Posidoniimonas polymericola: one gene and its partner. The protein of the gene in region 1 interacts with the protein of each later gene in a pairwise test. Links are inferred from orthologs where the notes say so. Each region holds a gene or a part of one and is shown on either strand. Other genes may lie near its edges. The genes, in order: rlmKL and typA.

Region 1 (3,280 bases):
TCGCAGATGATCACCGAATTCGAGATCGCGGGGGAGTCAGGGTGGTGGTTCCGAGCCAACCAGGGACTCGCGTCGACGACATGGGCCAACACCGGTCAACAAACACCCTCGGCCATCACTCCTTTTCACCAGACTCTCGAGGTAGGGACGATCGAAACCGGCGTCCGCGAGATCTCCGCACCGTGGTTCTCAAACCAGAGCGGCATGAACATCGATATCGATGGCGACGGGATTGTCGACGATCAGCCAGGCACGGGCGTCTTTGGACCGCCACCGCCAGGCTCCGGTCACCAGCCGACGCCGCTCGAGATACTTGCCTCTCCGCCGATCCCTGCAACGGTCGAAACGACAGAGATTTCGGCGCCGGTAGTGCTAGAACCCTCGTTCAAGGTGAGCTTGGATGGTCTTGCACCAGGGCAGTACGGCGAATCACATGAGGTTTGGGCTACATTCAACTTGCCGTCCTCGGAGGGCGAGTCGCGACAAATGCTCGTTTTGATTTCCGCGGTCACAACTACGCCCGAACCAAGCGTCGTGTCGCTACTCATTGGAGCCTGTTCATTGGCGCTCGCCGCGACAACGCGGCGGCGATCCTCTTCGTGACTTCGTGCCTTTGTGGTTCCAAAACCCCGCAGCCCGCCGAGGCGTAGCTCGCCGGCTACCTTGACGACTCCCTACTCTTTCACCATCCGCCAGCAGCGGTGGATCCGTTTGTTGCGGAAGTCTTCGGGCACCGTCTGGCGACTTATTTCACGGATCGCCAGGCCCGCGAGCAGCGGCTCGTCGAGCTTGAAGCGGCGCGAGTTGGTCGAGAAGTAGATCACCCCGCCGGGCGGCATCCGCTTGGCCACCTCGACTAAGAGCGGCGCGGCGTGCTGCTGCACGTCCCAGTCGTCGGCGCCCCGTTTGGTGTTGCTGAAGGTCGGCGGGTCGACGATCGCCAGGTCGAACTGGGGCTGCGTCGAGAGCGACTCGACGAACTCCTGGCTGTCGCCCTGCACGAAGTCGCAGCGGGCGGCGTCGAACTTGTTGAGCCGCACGTTGTCGCGGGCCCAGTCGAGGTAGGTCGGCGAGAGATCGACCGTGGTGACCCGCTCGGCGCCGCCGGCCAGCGCGTAGACGCTGAACGCGCCGGTGTAGGCGAACAGGTTGAGCACCCGCTTGCCTTGGGCCTCGTCGCGGAAGCGGCCGCGGGTGACGCGGTGGTCGAGGAACAAGCCGGTGTCGACGTAGTCGGATAGGTTCACGCGGAACGTGAGGCCGGCCTCTTTGACGAGCCGCACCGCTTGCTTCTCGGCGACGCGTTGGTACTGGGTCTCGCCGCGCTGGCGGAAGCGGTGCTTGAGGAACGTCAGCTCGCGCGGCACGTCGAGCGCGTCGGCCGCGGTGCGGACCATGTGGTCGAGCCAGTCGGCGTGCTCGGCCGGCGTGCGGTCGTGCGGCCGGTCGTACTCGGCGAGGTGCAGCGCGTCCTCGTAGCGGTCGACAGCGAACGGCACGTCGGGGATGTCGCGGTCGTAGATCCGGTAGCAGGTGATGCCGCGCTTAGTCGGCCACTTCCGCAGGTGCCGGGCGAGCTTTTTCAAGCGGTTGGCGAACTCCTCGGCCTGACGTTCGGACTCGGGACGCAGGCCGCCAAACGCCCGGGCCGGGGGCGGCGCCGACTGCCGCTTGGCGCCCGGCTCGGCGGGGGCGTCGGGGCCGGGGAAGCGTTCGGGCGGTTGCTCTGGGGTCGTTGGCTGTGAGGTGGAAGGCTCCGGGGAAGCCGACTCTGGGAGAGACGACTCATCGCGTGAAGATCCAGCGGTCGACGCTGGGGCGCCCTCCTTCGGTGGCCTTGGCCCGTGGTACTGGAACAGCGTGCACTCGAGCCGGCCGTTGTACAGCTTGCGGCGTTTGTTGGCGGTCTGGCCGACGAGGTCCTCGAAGTCGAGCCGCGAGGTGAGCACGTAGTGCGACCAGGTCTTGAGCCGCCGCAGCACCAGCGGCATCGTGCGGTACAGCTCCTCGATCTCGCGCTCTTCGCCGAGCCGCTCGCCGTACGGCGGGTTGGTGATCAGGCAGCCGTACTCCCGCTTGCTGAGCGTGTCGGCGAACGCCCGTTGCTGGAAGTGGATGTCCTCGAGCACGCCGGCCCGCTCGGCCGCGCGGCGGGCGATGGCCAGCACCTCGTCGTCGGCGTCGGTGGCGAGGATCCGCTCGTCGAGCGCCGGCAGCATGCGGGCCTTGGCCTGATTTCGGGCAGTCTCCCACTCGGTTCTATCGATCGCGGGCCAATGCTCTGACGCGAAGGTCCGGTACTGGCCGGGCGCCATCTGGCGGCCGATCATGGCGGCCTCAATGGCCAGCGTGCCGGCGCCGCAGAACGGGTCGAGCAGCGGCCGGCCGTTCCGCCAGTAGCTGAGCTGCACGATCGCCGCGGCGAGGGTCTCGCGGAGCGGCGCGACCGACGCCATCGGGCGGTAGCCCCGCTTGTGCAGGCCGACGCCGGTCGTGTCGAGCGTGATGGTGGCGATGTCGTCCACCAGCGCGACCTCGACGCTGTACAGGGCGGCGATCTCTGGCAGCTCCTGGGCGCCGTGCTGCGCGCGGAGCCGTTCGACGATCGACTTCTTGACGATCTTCTGGCAGGCCGGCACGCTCGAGAGCTGCGAGTTGCGGGACCGACCGCTTACCGGAAACTCGCCGTCGACCGGGATCCAGGCGGCCCAGTCGAGGGCGTTGACCCCGTCGAACAACTGGCCGAAGTCGGTCGCCGGGAAGCTGGCCATCTCGATCACGACCCGCTCGCCCGAGCGGAGCCACAAGTTCGCCTGGGCGATGGCCGCGGCGTCCCCCTCGAAGGCGACCCGCCCGGGTCCGGTGATTCTGGCCTCGTAGCCAAGGTTCTCCAGCTCGCGACGGACAACCGCCTCGACGCCGAACGCGGTGGTGGCGACTAGCGGAAACGGCATAAGCGGGGCTCGCGGGGGACCGGCCGGAGGGCCGGTTGTAGGTCGGGTTGTAAGGGTCGTCGGGGCGGTGCGGGCGGCGAAATCGGCGCGAAAACGCGCACAATCTGCGGGCGGCGATTACTATGAAGGCTCCCACACCCCGCTGCGTAAGCCCCTCAGATTACCGAGCCACAACGCATGTTGCGACCCTACTCCCCGGCTGCCGCCCTGATTGCCACCCTCGTGATTGGCCTCGCCCCTTCGATCGGGTCCGCCCAGACCGTGCGGTTCCTGACCAGCGTCGGCGACTTCTACCTTGAGCTGAACCCAACCAACGACGCCAACCT
Region 2 (3,241 bases), on another replicon or contig:
GAGAAGTCGCCCTTGGTAAGCAGGGCGAGGGCGCGGACCGGGGACGAGACGTTCACCACCTCGACGTTCGGCTGCTCGAAGCAGTCCCGGAGGTTGGCGGCGGAACGCTCCGCAGAGCCTAGGCAGAGCACCCGCAGGTGCTCGGGCGGCGCGGGACCGGACGTTTCGGGTTGCTCGGGCGACTCCCCTGGGGACGGAGAATCGGCGTCGCTTGGTGGTTGAGGCCTGCTTGACCCGGTGGGATCCGACACCGCCGCGACCTGTGGGAGGGTGGGTACGGCCGTCGTCCCGCGTGGGCGGAACTGGCGCCGCGTGGTCTGGGGGGTACAATCTCGACGGGCCGACAGACCCGTCCCTCAAACGAATTATAGGGGCCCCTGCTAGGGCTCACAAGCTGAACGGCCACCGTAGGCCGCACGGCTCCCCTAAGATTCATCGGCCCCGTTGCCGGAACGATCCACCCGATGGGGCGCCGACGCGGGGAATTTCTCCGCCAGTCAGCCGCTGCCAGCCCCCCCAACCCTACAGAACGTCCCCGCCCGAGCCCGCCCCGCGTGCCGATGCGGCAACTCCCCACACCCCCTCTCCCCGAAGCTCTCCCGAATGGACTCTGACCCCGCTCTGCTGCGGAACGTTGCGATTATCGCCCACGTTGACCACGGCAAGACCACGCTGGTCGACAAGCTGATGTACCAATCTGGCCATTACCGCCAGGAGGCGCTCGACAAGCTCGCCGGCGGCCAGCACGGCCTGGTGTTCGACTCCAATGACCTGGAACGCGAACGCGGCATCACCATTTTCAGCAAGAACTGTGCGGTCGAGTACGAGGACCTCTCGGGGCGTCGCCTGCGGTTCAACCTGATCGACACGCCGGGTCACGCCGACTTCGGAGGCGAGGTCGAGCGGGTGCTCACCATGGCTGACGGGGTGCTGCTGGTCGTGGATGCGTTCGAGGGGCCGATGCCGCAGACGCGATTCGTCCTGCAGAAGGCGCTCGGGCTGGGGCTGCGGCCAATCGTGGTAATCAACAAAGTCGACCGCCCGGACTCGCGGCCGGACGAGGTCGTGAGCGAGGTGTTCGACCTGCTAGTCGACCTGGGCGCCGACGACGAGGCCCTCGACTTCGCGACGGTGTACGCCTCGGCCCGCCAGGGCTGGGCGTCGGAAGACCTGGACAACCGCCCCGAGGACATGCGTCCGCTGCTCGAGACCATCGTTCACCGCGTGCCGCCCCCGGAGGTCAACGCCGACGGCCCCGCCCAGATGCTGATCACCACCATCGATTTCTCGGAGTTTGTGGGGCGTATCGGCATCGGCCGGGTCAGCCGCGGCACCCTCACCAACCGGCAGAAGGTGACCGTCATCGACCGTAGCGGCACGCCGACCAAGCAGCAGATTGGGCAGTTGTTCACGTTTGACGGCCTCGATCGCAAAGAGACCCAGTCCGTGCCGGCCGGCGATCTGTGCGCCGTGGTGGGCCTGGAGCCGATCAACATCGGCGACACCGTGTGCGACCTCGACAACCCCGAAGCGCTGCCGGGCGTCGAGATCGACGTCCCCACGCTTCACATGACCTTCCGCGTGAACGACGGCCCGCTCGCCGGCCGCGAGGGCAAGTTTCTAACCAGCCGGCAGCTGAAGGAGCGGCTTGAGAAAGAGCTCCGCTCGAACGTCGCGCTCCGCGTCGAGACCGGCGACACCATGGAGCAGTTCCGCGTCTCAGGCCGCGGCCTGATGCACCTGGGGATCCTGATCGAGAACCTCCGCCGCGAGGGCTTCGAGCTCTGCGTCGGCAAGCCGCAGGTCGTGATGAAGGAAGAGGACGGCCAGGCGCTCGAGCCGATCGAGCAGCTCGTGATCGACGTCCCCGACGACCACACCAACGCGGTGATGGCCCTGCTCGGAGACCGCCGCGCCCAGATGCTCAAGATGGGCCGGAAGTCGGGCGCTACTGGTTTTACGCACATGGAGTTTTCAATCCCGGCCCGTTCGCTCATCGGCCTGCGAAGCCGAGTGCTCACCGCCACGGCGGGCAACGCCATCATGCACCACACGGTGATCGGCTTTGAGCCGTCACGTGGCGAGCTGCCCGACCGGGCCAACGGGGTGCTGCTGGCCAGCGAAGCCGGCTCGATCACGGCCTACTCGCTCGACGCCCTGTACGACCGCGGCGTCTTCTTCGTCGACCCGGGCGACGAGGTCTACGAGGGGCAGGTCATTGGCGAGAACTGCAAGGCGGGCGACCTGGTCGTCAACGCGGTGAAGGGCAAGAAGCTCACCAACATGCGGGCCTCCGGCAAGGACGACAACTCGCAGGTGCGCCCCGCCCGGCGGATGTCGCTCGAGGAGTGCCTGGAGTACATCGGCGAAGACGAGCTGGTCGAGGTCACGCCCAGCAGCGTCCGCATCCGGAAACTGCTGCTGAAGGAGTCCGACCGGAGGCGAGAGTCACGCCGGCTGGCGCAGGTGTGACGGCTCGTGGCCGAACGCGATGGCGTGATAACCGGCGCAACCGTCGCGGCCGGCATTCCGTCGGGTTCGTTTGCGGCCAGTCGTCACAGGCGAGCTAGACTCCCCTTGGAGCCCGCAGCAACGCCGCGTTTTGCGCCGTGTGTTGTGTAGTCGGCTCGAATGGGGACACACAACTATGATTCGTTACAACCAAACCGCGTCGTCACGCACCGGGGGAACCTCGTTCCAGGTCGTGACCTTTATCCTTGTTGCCGGGCTGGGCGCCTGGCTGGGCGCCGAGTACGTCGGCGTTGATGTCGAGCACCTGGCCTACACGGCCCTCGACGAGGCTAAGGTCATCGACCACATCCCTGAGCAGTGGCGGCCAAAGCCGCCGATGGCAGAGCTGGGCGACGCCCAAGGTCAGGTGAGTTTCGAGCAGCGGGCGCTCGACCTCCGCAGCGAGTTGGAGAACCTCCGCAGCGAGGTCGCCTCGCTCCGCCACGATGTTCAGGAAAGCAGCCCCGACTTAGTCCGCGAACTCCCTACGACTTTCGCCGAAGCGCCCCCAGTGCGGCGCCAGGCGACCCTGGCTTACTGGACCCGCCTGCGGCAGATCGCCACCGAGGTGACCGATCTGCACGACAGCGTCGAGCTGGCCCTCGAGCCCGCCACCGCGTCGATGGTGTTCGGCATCCGGCAGCGGGCCTTCGATTACGGCGCCCGGGCGATTGAATCCGTCGACGCGGGGGAAGTTGACCCTCAGGCCGTTGATGCAGGTTTCCGCATC

Evidence for each region.
Region 2: the proteins of rlmKL (region 1) and typA interact in binary tests that used the Escherichia coli proteins (3 or more experiments, as listed by UniProt). The link is inferred for Posidoniimonas polymericola from one-to-one orthologs.

Annotation. Positions count from the first base shown.
Region 1 is NZ_SJPO01000012.1:85,673-88,952, forward strand. What follows is about bases 315-3,280. They hold rlmKL (bifunctional 23S rRNA (guanine(2069)-N(7))-methyltransferase RlmK/23S rRNA (guanine(2445)-N(2))-methyltransferase RlmL), read right to left. Parts: upstream 2,955-3,280; coding sequence 675-2,954; downstream 315-674. Other genes in these bases: Pla123a_RS20840 (hypothetical protein), read left to right, coding at 315-603; Pla123a_RS20850 (peptidylprolyl isomerase), read left to right, coding at 3,132-3,280. Outside these bases: more of Pla123a_RS20840, read left to right, coding at 1-314. UniProt on the Escherichia coli protein: Specifically methylates the guanine in position 2445 (m2G2445) and the guanine in position 2069 (m7G2069) of 23S rRNA. Methylation occurs before assembly of 23S rRNA into 50S subunits.
Region 2 is NZ_SJPO01000005.1:86,341-89,581, reverse strand. What follows is about bases 111-3,037. They hold typA (translational GTPase TypA), read left to right. Parts: upstream 111-603; coding sequence 604-2,472; downstream 2,473-3,037. Other genes in these bases: Pla123a_RS11380 (hypothetical protein), read left to right, coding at 2,648-3,037; Pla123a_RS11390 (hybrid sensor histidine kinase/response regulator), read right to left, coding at 111-251. In the rest of the region: more of Pla123a_RS11390, read right to left, coding at 1-110; more of Pla123a_RS11380, read left to right, coding at 3,038-3,241. UniProt on the Escherichia coli protein: A 50S ribosomal subunit assembly protein with GTPase and nucleotide-independent chaperone activity, required for 50S subunit assembly at low temperatures, may also play a role in translation.